DNA from 3 places in the Bacillus sp. V2I10 genome. Region 2 is predicted to be linked to each of the others. Evidence: riboswitches for the same ligand, from Rfam matches in the RefSeq annotation. Region 2 holds a riboswitch; each other region holds the start of a gene.
What was found. A riboswitch is a leader RNA that binds a small molecule or an ion and turns the genes downstream of it on or off. The one in region 2 is predicted to bind S-adenosylmethionine.

Region 1 (3,835 bases), 4.5 Mb from region 2:
TGGCGGAAGACCCTTTCTTGAAAAGTTCGGGAAGTTTTTATTTATTAATAAACATCATTTGGATCTATCAGAGGCCTGGTTTGAAAAATATGGCGCCGGGGTTATTTTTACAGCGAGATTCATTCCGGTTGTGAGACATGCCATTTCCATTCCTGCTGGGATCGGAAAGATGCCTTTATGGAGATTTACAATTTATACTGTTGCTGCCATGATTCCATGGACTATTTTCTTTTTGTATTTGGGGATACAGCTCGGCACGAATTGGACCGAGATTAAATATGCTGCTGAGCCATATATTATTCCGATTGTCATTATTATGGCGCTTGCAGGTATCGGCTACTATCTTGTAAAGCGCAATGATCCGCGCACAAAAAAGATTTAAGAGTTAAACAAACGTTTGATTGGATAAGATAAGACAGTAATTTTTCGCATTGAGGTCCAGCACTATCGCCAAACTCCTCGGCCAGAACAAATCCGGCAAAAACCCGGACTTTTCTGTCTTCCGTAGCTTAACGGGCGATTCCGCATTTCTGATGTATGAGGCACAGGATTAAGGCTATAAATAATAACATAATTCTACCGGGGAGGCTGGTTACATGTTCAGCAGCTACAGCAAGCTTGCAACGGAAGTTTATGATATCGATAAGCCGGTCGGCCATTCATTTGGAGACATCGAATATTACCGTGAGCGTCTTAGTGACGTAAAAGGACGTATTTTAGAGCCGGGTGCCGGGTCAGGAAGAATCTATATTCCTTTGCTTCAGGATGGGCTGAAAATAGAAGGAATCGATCAATCGCCAGACATGCTCGAGTCATGCAGAAAGCGCTGCGAGGAGAGGGGGCTGTCTCCAGTCCTGAAGGAAATGGGAATGAGCGAAATGAAACTCCCCCGCACCTTTGAGGCGATTATCATTCCAGCGGGGACGTTTTTGCTGATTGAAGACAGAAAGCAATCCATTTTGGCGCTTAAGAATTTTTACGATCACCTGGCTGCAGGCGGCCGTCTGATTCTTGATTTGTATCTTCAGCCTGATACAGCCCTAAATGAAGTCAAGACGAAAACTTGGGTTACACCCGAACATAACGTTATTACAATGGAATCAAAGCGAGTGGAAGTGAATTACCTTGAGCAGTATTCGGTAAGCTATTTGAAATATGAAAAGTGGCAGGATGGGAAGCTGATTGACACTGAACTGCAGAGGTTTGCGATGAGATGGTACGGTGTACGTGAATTTAAATTAGTTTTAGAGCGGCTTGGATTTACGGACATTGTGATATCAGCTGATTATACATATGGAAAAGAACCCGTGCATGCGGAGCAAACCATTACGTTTGAAGCAAGAAAACCAGAAAGCACATACTCATGAAGAGTATGTGCTTTCTGGTTTCGCTTTTCTTTTTTCTTCCACAAGCGGCATGACTTCCGTTGAGAATCGTTCCATTTCCTCTAGCTGCGGAGAGAATTGCAGCAGAAGCAAGTCGAGTCCGGCATCTTCATACTGAATAATCTTATCTGCAATCTGCTCAGGCGTTCCGATTAGATTCGGCCGCAATCCGCGATTTGAAACAGAGTAATCATAAAGCTCGAGCTTTTGTTCAAGCTGGGATTTTGTTGTGAAATCTTTATATCCCGCATAAGCTGAAGATTCCTTAATATCCGTGATTCTTGCTAGCTCCTCCTGAACCTCAGCGTCCGTATCTCTGCACACAATGTAAGCAGCCATTCCAAAGGATTGAAACGGTGTGCCTTCAGCAGTTGCTCTTAACCTCTTCATCTCATCAATCTTGCAACTGATTTCATCAACCGTTCCGCCGTGCATAACATAGGCATCACAATGTCTGGCAATGGTTTCTTTTCCGCGTGGGCTTTCGCCGCCTGCATAAAGAATCGGATTCGGCTTTTGCACAGGCTTTGGATGGAGATGTGTATGGCTGAACTGATAGAAATTACCTTGATAGGTGAAGGTTTCTTTTTCCCACAGCCCTTTTAATACTTGGATGAATTCCTCGGTCCGGTCATATCTTGCATCATGCTCAGTAAAAATTCCGCCATATTGCCGCGCTTCTTCTTCCCACCAGGCTGATACGACGTTTAAGGTGAATCTGCCATTGCTGATGTGATCGATGTTGGCTGCCATTTTTGCTGTGACCGCGGGATTATGAAAACCGGGTCTTACTGCGGTCATGATTTCAATCTTGTCTGTCACGGCTGCAAGTGCGGCAGCTGTGGTCCATGCTTCGAGGGAATCATGCTCAGGTCCTTTAATATCATTTAAGTAAAGCTCGGCAATCAAGGTTGTATCATAACCCCATTTTTCCGCCTTCTGAATGACCTCTTGTGCATAAGCATAGGTCGGGGGCATATTCTCATTTTCCACATTCCGGAGCCATCCGCCGAAGATCGGCAGCCAAAATCCATATTTCATCAATAAAACACTCCTCTCTCTCCGCATAAAAAAAGCCTCTCTTGTGTAAGAAGAGAGGCAGAATCTGCTGTTTTCAGTTCCATCTCATCTGTCAAACATAACGTTTGCTGGAATTGGCACGGTTTCTGTTAAGATCCGTTGCCGAGGCTTCAAAGGGCCATGTCCCTCCACCTCTCTTGATAAGAAAGCATATGAAATTAGTTGTATCATAAATAAAATTATTTAATCTGTCAATTCTAAAAACTCAGCCGAGCTTTTCTTGCAGGAATTCAGTTACTTGCTCCGGTGATTTTGCATTAGCGCTGTGAAGATGCCCGAGTTTTTCTCCGTTTTTGAAGATCAGAATGCTTGGGATGCCCATTACCTGATTAGTTTCTGCAAGTTCAGGGAACTCGTCCTTATTGATTTCGTACCAATCATATTTAGAATAAGCCTCAATGATTTCATCAATAAACATATTCATTCTAGTACAGTCAGGGCACCAGTCTGCGAAAAATTTGATTAGCACCTCTTGATCTTGTGTAATTAACTCTTGAAACTGTTCTTTGGATGTAATTTGCTTCATGATCATGCCTCCTTGCTTTTATTTTAATACATAATGAGGATTTTGCATTCACGAATTGCTTATGCAGGTCAAAGTAAACTTTTTAATAAGCTCTGGCGAAACATCTAAAAAACCATATCGGGTAGCCAAAGAGCCTGTATAGCTCCTCCACCACTTCAAAAAGCTGAAAATATGATCATCAAAAGCGGACGGAAAAAGGCGTGTCACTCGAATGTTATAAAGAATTGCATGATGGCTATAACAATTTGATTTGAAAATGATAATATAGAAGAGATGAACTTTCTTTAGGGGGATATCCACATGAAAATTAAAGTCGGATTATTATACGGCGGCAAGTCAGCAGAGCATCAGGTTTCATTGCAGACCGCACTTGCTGTAATAAAAGCTTTAGATACAAACAAATTTGATATACATCCAATCTACATTTCAGATAAAGGTGAATGGATCCGCGGTGCAAAATTACAGGAGCCTGCTGCAAACGTTGCTGCTCTTCAGTTTAAAGAAGGCGGCACAGCTGTATCGCCGGTTGCTTTGAATCAGGATCTCTTTCCTTCAAAGACGGACAATGAGCATGAGCAAATCGATGTAGTGTTCCCGCTTCTGCATGGACCAAACGGTGAAGACGGAACGGTTCAGGGAATGCTTGAATTGCTGAATATTCCTTATGTAGGGAATGGCGTTCTTGCTTCTGCAGCCGGCATGGATAAAGTGATCATGAAAAACCTGTTTGCACAGGCCGGACTCGAGCAGGCTAAATACGTTTCATTCATTAAAAACGACTGGAAGAAATCTCCGGAGAAAGCTTACGAGACAGTTGAGCAGGAGCTAGGCTACCCATGCTTTG
Region 2 (3,835 bases):
ATTCTTTCACATCCTGATCAAAAGGCCGTTCTTGACAGGGAAGGATTAAGTGAGATATTTGGACTTGGACCTTCCAGAACGCCTGGAGTAGGCGTTTTTAAAGGAGTAAAGGAGCTCCGTCCTGCTCATGCAATGACGTTTTCAAAAGAAGGACTGAAGGTTTGGAGATATTGGAACGTGCAAAGCAGAAATCATCTTGATTCTTTTGATGAAACAGTCAGCCGCGTTGGATTTTTAGTCAATGATGCAGTGACACGCCAGCTAGTCTCGGATGTTCCAGTGTGCACTTTTCTTTCTGGAGGTCTTGATTCTAGTGCGATCACCGCAATTGCTGCAAAAGCGTTTGAAAGAGAAGGCAAGGGTCCCCTTCACACGTTTTCCATTGATTACGAAGATAATGATAAGTTTTTTAAAGCAAATGAATTTCAGCCAAACTCAGACGCTCCGTGGATTGATAAAATGACGGATGCTTTTCAAACGGTTCACCACCGGTCAATCATCACACAGCAGCAGCTTGCTGATTACTTAACGGAAGCCGTTGAAGTCAGAGATCTTCCTGGTATGGCGGATATTGATTCTTCTCTTCTATGGTTCTGCAAAGAAATAAAAAAAGATTTTGTCGTAGGACTATCAGGGGAATGTGCAGATGAAATATTCGGCGGATATCCGTGGTTTCACCGGCCGCAGGATTTATCCGAAGACGCATTTCCGTGGATGAGATCAACGGATGCAAGGATGAATCTGCTTCGTACAGATTGGCAAAGCAAGCTGAATTTAAAAGAGTACGTGAAAACAAGATACCAGGAAACATTGAAAGAGACACCTCTTCTTGATGGTGAGTCTGAAACAGAATCTAAACGCAGGCAGCTGTTTTATCTCAATATTCTTTGGTTCATGACGACCTTGCTCGACCGGAAAGACCGCATGAGCATGGGAGCGAGTCTCGAAGTCCGTGTTCCGTTTGCGGACCATCGCCTCGTAGAATATGTTTGGAACATACCGTGGGATATGAAAATGCACGGGAACCGGGAAAAAGGCATTCTCCGCAAAGCATTAGAAGGAGTGCTTCCGGATGAAGTCCTTTACCGTAAAAAAAGCCCGTATCCAAAAACACATAATCCTCACTATACAAAAGCCGTCAAAATTTGGCTTCAGTCATTGACGAAAAACCAGGATTCTGCCCTTCACGTCTTTTTTGATAAAAAAGCGCTGAACGATATTATTGAGTCAGAAGGCAATGCTTTTCAGGCGCCTTGGTACGGACAGCTGATGACAGGTCCACAGCTGCTCGCCCACCTTGCACAGATTCATGTCTGGTTTGAAAAGTACAGAATCAATATTGAGGAATCTTAAAGAGTCAGCTGAAGTAAGCTGGCTTTTTGATTTGACTGGGCAGCATAGGGAGGTTTTTTGCAGCACGAATTAAGGAGGTTATTGGCTGAACGAGCAGAAATAGAGTGGGTGAGGGCGCAGAAAAACAGGTGGAGCTCGCATAAATTTCGCTGAGCGCACAGAAGCATAGCTGGACTCTCTTAACTAGTAAGAAGATCTCTATAAAATGGATGAAGCTTGAAGTTTGTTCGCAGACTTAACACCGTCAGCAAGAGAGCTGTTTTTGTCTGGCAAAAAGTGCGGCTAATAAAAGGGCATGTTAGCTTAATGAAATGAGAAATCACTAAATACTGAGTTTTTCAGCAGAATCAAATAAGTGCACGGCTAAACCAGCTTCTTTATTAATAAATCCTTCTCTGTCTATATCTCACTTTTTTGATTATTCTAAAATAATGATTGACAGAATGAAGCTGTGAGTATAATATACAGGTATTCGAATTTAATAGCTTGCTTATCAAGAGAGACTGAGGGAACAGGCCCTGCGAAGTCCGGCAACCTCCTTAAATGGAACGGTGCTAAATCCTGCAGAATGATTATTCATTCTGGAAGATAAGTCGTCATACATACGATTCCTCTTTCTGAATGAAAGGGGAATTTTTTGTGTAAAAAAAGGAGGAGAACAAATGAAAAAAACAGTTTTAGCACTTATTGTACTTGTAATGGGAGTATTATCTGCATGCGGAGCAGAAGGATCAAATGGAGAAAAGAAAAGCATCAAAATTGGAGCATCGGCAGGTCCTTATACGGATATGGTTGAACTGGCAATCAAACCGGGACTTGAGGAAAAAGGATATAAGGTTGAAGTTGTCCAATTTAATGATTACATTCAGCCAAATCAGGCGCTCGGCAATGATGAGCTTGATGCCAATCTGTTTCAGCATAAAATCTATATGGAAACCTTCGCAAAACAAAGCAAATTGGATTTATCTGAAGTGATTACTGTCCCTACTGCTCCAATGGGGATCTATTCTGACAAAGTCAAATCACTCAGTGAAGTGAAAGAGGGCGCGACTGTCGCCATTCCGAATGATCCAACGAACGCAGCGCGTGCGCTTCAAATTTTGAAAGATGGAGGATTAGTTGAGCTGAATGAAGCTGTGAGTCCTATCCAAGTATCTGAAAAAGATGTAACCGAAAATCCTAAAAAATTAACCTTCGTACCTGTAGAAGCTGCCCAATTGCCAAGAGCGGTGGAAGACACAGACTTGTCTGCAGTACCGGGCAATTTCGCTTTAGCCGCGAAAATGAATCTTGCAGATGCAGTCCAGCTTGAGGATATGAATGATGTGCATCGCAATCGTGTAGTGATGAATACGAAAGATGCAGATTCAGAGCTCGCGAAGGATATTAAAGAAGTAGTCGAATCTGCAGGATTTGAAAAAGCAATTGATAAAAACTTTCAAGGATTCGGAAAACCTGATTGGATGGAACAGAAGAAATAAAGAGAAAAACCACTTCAAAGGAAGTGGTTTTCTTTATAAGAGCTGTTCAATATCTTTTTGTAAATGCCTCTCAATATATATGCCGCATAATGTAACCATTGGCCGCAAGATCTTTCGTCCTGTCGCAGGAGCGGATAAAATGATCCCCGCAGCAATTAAAAATATAATGATCCTTATCTGTCTGTGCTAATCAGGCGGTTCCGCTTTTTCGTGGTGTCCAGCTCCAACTCCTAGTCCCTCGACCAGAACAAATTCCCTCAGGAAAGTCAAAACCGGACTTTTCGGGGGAATTCTTATCTGTCTGTCGGGCCTGACCAGTCGGTTCCGCTTTTCTTTCAAGCTGTAGTTTTTTTACCTGAATTGCTTTCTTCAACAGCTGCAAATGATTCAGGATAGCCGTAGCTGCCATGTTCACTGATATCAAGTCCGATCATTTCTTCTTCTTCTGTTACGCGGATAGTGCCCATAACTTGTTTCATCACTTTTAAAATGACGTAGGAGATGACAAACGCGTAAGCAGCGCATGATACGATTCCAATCGCTTGAACACCAAGCTGAGTGAAGCCTCCGCCGTAGAATAATCCTGCTAAACCGCCGTTTCGTTCTGCAAGTTCCGGAGTTGCAAAGAAGCCGGTAGACAAAGTTCCCCAGATTCCGGCAGCACCATGAACAGACAGGGCGAAAATCGGATCATCAATTTTAGCTTTATCAAATAGCTTCATGCTGAAATAGACAATGACCCCGCCGATTAATCCAATTACAACAGCTGCCCAAGGAGCAACAAATGCACAGGACGCTGTAATAGCTACAAGACCTGCAAGTGCGCCATTCAAGGTTGTTGGAATATCCGCTTTTCCTGTCATCATTCGAACGACAATCATTGCAGCAACTGCACCTGCAGCAGCGGCAAGCTGGGTGTTTAATGCTACATAGCCAAAAAATCCGTCTGACACGCCGAATGTGCTTCCTGCGTTAAAACCAAACCATCCAACCCAAAGGAT
Region 3 (3,835 bases), 130 kb from region 2:
TAACAATAACGTAAATCCAAGTTAGATTGGCCGTATTTCGTTTTACTGCGTTCCTGTAATCTTTATCGCCTTTTCCGGCTATTAATAAAGTGGAAATAAGTGAAACCATTCCAATAATTATCACTAAACCTATTGCAAGCTCCATGGTTTGCACCTCATTATCTGCTCAGGGTAACTTCTCAGCTTATCTGCATTACTTATAAACTCTACCGTATTATACAATTAAGAACAGATGTAATAACCGTCCAATTTGGAGGAATTTTGACCATCCATTTCGTAGTTGTCTTGCGAAAGTTTCCAAATCTACACGAAAAAAAAAACGACTCCCCACAAAGGAATCGTCCTAAACTAATCAAGCTCTCAACTTATTATTAGCATGTGCAGGCAGCTTCGCCAAGGCCTGCTCAAAATCTTTGATCAAGTCGTCTGCATCCTCAAGGCCTACGCTCATGCGCAATAAACCGTCCGAGATCCCGCGGCGCTCCCGCTCTTCTTTTGGCATAGCGGCGTGAGACATTCTGGCCGGATAGGAAAGAATAGATTCTACTGCGCCGAGGCTTACAGCGAATACAGGGAGCTCGACATTTTTAACAAGGGTGCGGACAGCGTCTTCATCGGCTAATGTGAATGATAGCACGGCACCTGGTCCGTCCGCCTGGTAACGCTGAATTGAATGGCCGGGATGGAACGTTAATCCTGGATAATAAACGTGACGGACAGCTTTATGCTTGGACAAGTACTCTGCCAGCTTCCGCGCAGATGCTGATGATTGTTGAAGTCTGACGTTCAGTGTTTTAATTCCGCGGAGCACAAGCCAGCTGTCCTGCACGCCAAGGACCGCACCGAACGCATTTTGCAGTTTTCCAACCTGTGCAGCAAGTTCTGCGTCTTTTACAGCCGCGAGTCCTGCAAGGACATCACTGTGTCCGGCCAAAAACTTGGTTGCGCTGTGAAGCACGATATCGACTCCCAGCTCGAGCGGGCGCTGCAGAACAGGTGTTAAAAACGTATTGTCTAAAAATGTTAAACAGTTATTTGCTTTTGCAAGTTTCGTAATGCCCTGGATATCGGTAATTTTCAAAAGCGGATTTGACGGTGTCTCAACATAGATTACTTTTGTATTTGGCTTGATGTGTGACGCCACTTCATGCAAATCGGTCATGTCGACAAAGCTGTATTCAATGCCGAATCTGCTCAATACATCTGTGATGATCCGGTACGTTCCGCCGTATACGTCTTCAGTAATTAAAACGTGGTCTCCTTTAGAAAGGAGCAAGAAACAGGTTGAAATGGCCGCCATTCCAGAAGCAAAGGCAAATCCTTTTGTGCCTCCTTCTAGTTCGGCAATCGTTTCTTCTAATGCCTCGCGTGTCGGGTTCCCCGATCTGCTGTAATCAAATTTTCCGTAGTCATCAAAATCAAATTGGTGAAAAGTAGAGGAATGATGGATCGGCACGCTTACCGCTCCATTTTCTTTTTGCACCTTTTGACGATTGTGAAGAAGCTTCGTCTCGAATTTCCAATCATCGTTGCTCAACTTTCTCCGCCTCCTTCATCAGTTCAAATGCCTGTGTTAAGTCCAGTTCCAAATCTCCTGCGTATTCAATTCCGACAGAAAAGCGCAATAGCCTGTTGCACACGCCATTTGCCGCGCGAATCTCTTCAGGAATATCCATATGAGTCTGCGTCGCTGGGTATGTGATAAAGCTTTCCACTCCGCCTAGGCTTTCTGCAAATGTGATCGTCTTTAAGGCTTTCAGAAATGGGTTCACCCATTCTTCCTTCTCCAGCCTGAACGAAAGCATTCCGCCTTTGCCAGGATAAAGCACGTCTGTCACTTCTGTTTGATTTTCAAGAAATGCTGCAAGCTGGCCGGCATTTTTCTCATGCTGGTTCATTCGCAGGGCAAGGGTTTTCATACCGCGGATCAAGAGCCAGGAATCAAAAGGAGAAAGCACCCCCCCGATTGCGTTGTGATGTTGTGCAAGCTCTTCACAAAGCTCTGTTCCCTTAGCAACAACCAAACCGGCAAGCACATCATTGTGTCCGCCCAAATATTTGGTGGCACTATGTATAACGATGTCCGCTCCATCTAAAATCGGCGTTTGCAGGATCGGCGTGTAGAACGTGTTGTCGACAATCAGCAGCAAATGGTTTTCGCGGGTAATTTTTGCAATCTTGCTGACCTCTGTTTCCTGCATCAAAGGATTTGTCGGGGTTTCCAGAAAAATGGCCTTTGTGCGTTCATTGATCAGCTGCTGCGTACAGTCTTCGTCTTTAAAATCAGCGTAATGAAAAACAAGTCCGTATTTTCTCCATTCCCGTTCGAATAAACGGTAGGTTCCCCCGTACAAATCTGAGGATACAATGAGCTCGTCTCCGCTTTTAAACAATGCCATCAATGTCTGAATCGCAGCCATTCCTGAACTGAAGGCATATCCCTGATCTCCATGCTCAAGCTCTGCAATGGCTTTTTCAAGGATCGTCCGAGTAGGATTTCCAGTGCGGATGTAGTCAAATCCAGTTGATTCCCCAATTCCATTGTGCCTGTATGCTGTAGAAAAATAGACGGGCGGATTCACTGTTCCCGTTACGTTTTCACTTCGATTTCCAATTTGAGCTAAGATTGTTTCAATGCGTTCTGACATTTCCAACACCGTCCCATAGTTTTTTCAAAATAAAAAACGTCTCCCTCATTTAAGAAGAAGACGTTGATATCGAATGATTGCTTCTCCTTATCTCCCAAGCTTATTACCTGCGCTTGCTGGATTTAGCACCTTGGTTCGAACAGGAACATTCTCTGTTCTTTTCCGGTTGCTGAGATTTCACAGGGCCAGAACCCTCCATCTCTCTGGATAAGAATAAATAGTATGAACTTTTTGAATTGTTTTTATAACCTTATCTCATTATCAAATAATTTGCAAGGGATTTTTTATGAATATTTACGATTTACAATCATTACACCGGCAATAATCAACAAACCGCCTGCCCCGCTCATTAATAAAAAAGGTTCATTCAGCAAGATGACTGCCGCAATAACAGTTGCAAGCGGTTCAAAGTAAAGAAAGGATGACACTTTAGTTGCCTCCATGACCTCCAGGGCTTTTCCCCAAAACCAGTAAGCGACTGCCGAGACAAAGATTCCGAGAAACAGCAAATGAGTCCAGTTTTCCTGAGTCAGTACACTCATCTGAACCCAGCCGTTATTTCTTATAAAGAATGGAATTGTCATCATAAAACCAAAAAAGCTTGTATAAAAAGTAATGGTTAATGCAGGATAAGGGATTTTTAATTTTTTTATAAGAATGGAATAAACCGCCCAATTTAATGTACTTAAGATCATCAGTGCGTATCCCGCATTTGCATGAAAGGTGAATGACCCGCCTTGTCCATAAGATGTAATCAAGAGAACGCCAAGTACAGCAATTGTCATGCCCGCTGCTTTAAAAAGCGTAAACGTTTCTTTCAAAAATAGAGATGCCAGAACAGCTGTGAATATCGGGGAAAAAGAGATGATCCATCCTGCTTGCGATGCCTGAATGGACTGCAGTGCTGCAGCCTGAATGACTTGATGGACAAAGATGCCGAGTACGGCAAGTATAAAAACCTCAGGGAGATAATACTTTTTTATTTTTAAAGGCTGACGAAGGAGGAAAAGAAGGAGGAATAAAAAGAGAGATGCTATACCAAAACGCAAAACAAGCAATGTTAAAGGTTCCAGCTGAACTAAAACAGCTTTTGTTGATACAAAGGAAATTCCCCAGAAAGTAATTGAGACAGCTGCATAGATACCTGCTGTGACATGAATTGATTTCCTCATTTTCAGGCATTCCCT

Region 1: another riboswitch for S-adenosylmethionine. It lies ahead of QFZ72_RS00660 (LLM class flavin-dependent oxidoreductase); the one in region 2 lies ahead of QFZ72_RS23640 (MetQ/NlpA family ABC transporter substrate-binding protein).
Region 3: another riboswitch for S-adenosylmethionine. It lies ahead of QFZ72_RS22995 (methionine biosynthesis PLP-dependent protein); the one in region 2 lies ahead of QFZ72_RS23640 (MetQ/NlpA family ABC transporter substrate-binding protein).

What each region holds. Positions count from the first base shown of each region.
Region 1 covers NZ_JAUSYV010000001.1:127,824-131,658, reverse strand. The annotation lists gene uptA (undecaprenyl phosphate transporter UptA) at 1-382, shown strand, start outside; gene QFZ72_RS00665 (class I SAM-dependent methyltransferase) at 597-1,367, shown strand; gene QFZ72_RS00660 (LLM class flavin-dependent oxidoreductase) at 1,362-2,426, opposite strand; SAM riboswitch class I at 2,508-2,612, opposite strand; gene QFZ72_RS00655 (thioredoxin family protein) at 2,671-2,991, opposite strand; gene QFZ72_RS00650 (D-alanine--D-alanine ligase) at 3,292-3,835, shown strand, end outside.
Region 2 covers NZ_JAUSYV010000001.1:4,655,186-4,659,020, reverse strand. The annotation lists gene asnB (asparagine synthase (glutamine-hydrolyzing)) at 1-1,353, shown strand, start outside; SAM riboswitch class I at 1,841-1,948, shown strand; gene QFZ72_RS23640 (MetQ/NlpA family ABC transporter substrate-binding protein) at 2,016-2,834, shown strand; gene QFZ72_RS23635 (ammonium transporter) at 3,170-3,835, opposite strand, start outside.
Region 3 covers NZ_JAUSYV010000001.1:4,522,241-4,526,075, forward strand. The annotation lists gene QFZ72_RS22985 (hypothetical protein) at 1-145, opposite strand, end outside; gene metC (cystathionine beta-lyase) at 353-1,537, opposite strand; gene QFZ72_RS22995 (methionine biosynthesis PLP-dependent protein) at 1,524-2,648, opposite strand; SAM riboswitch class I at 2,733-2,862, opposite strand; gene QFZ72_RS23000 (DMT family transporter) at 2,933-3,820, opposite strand.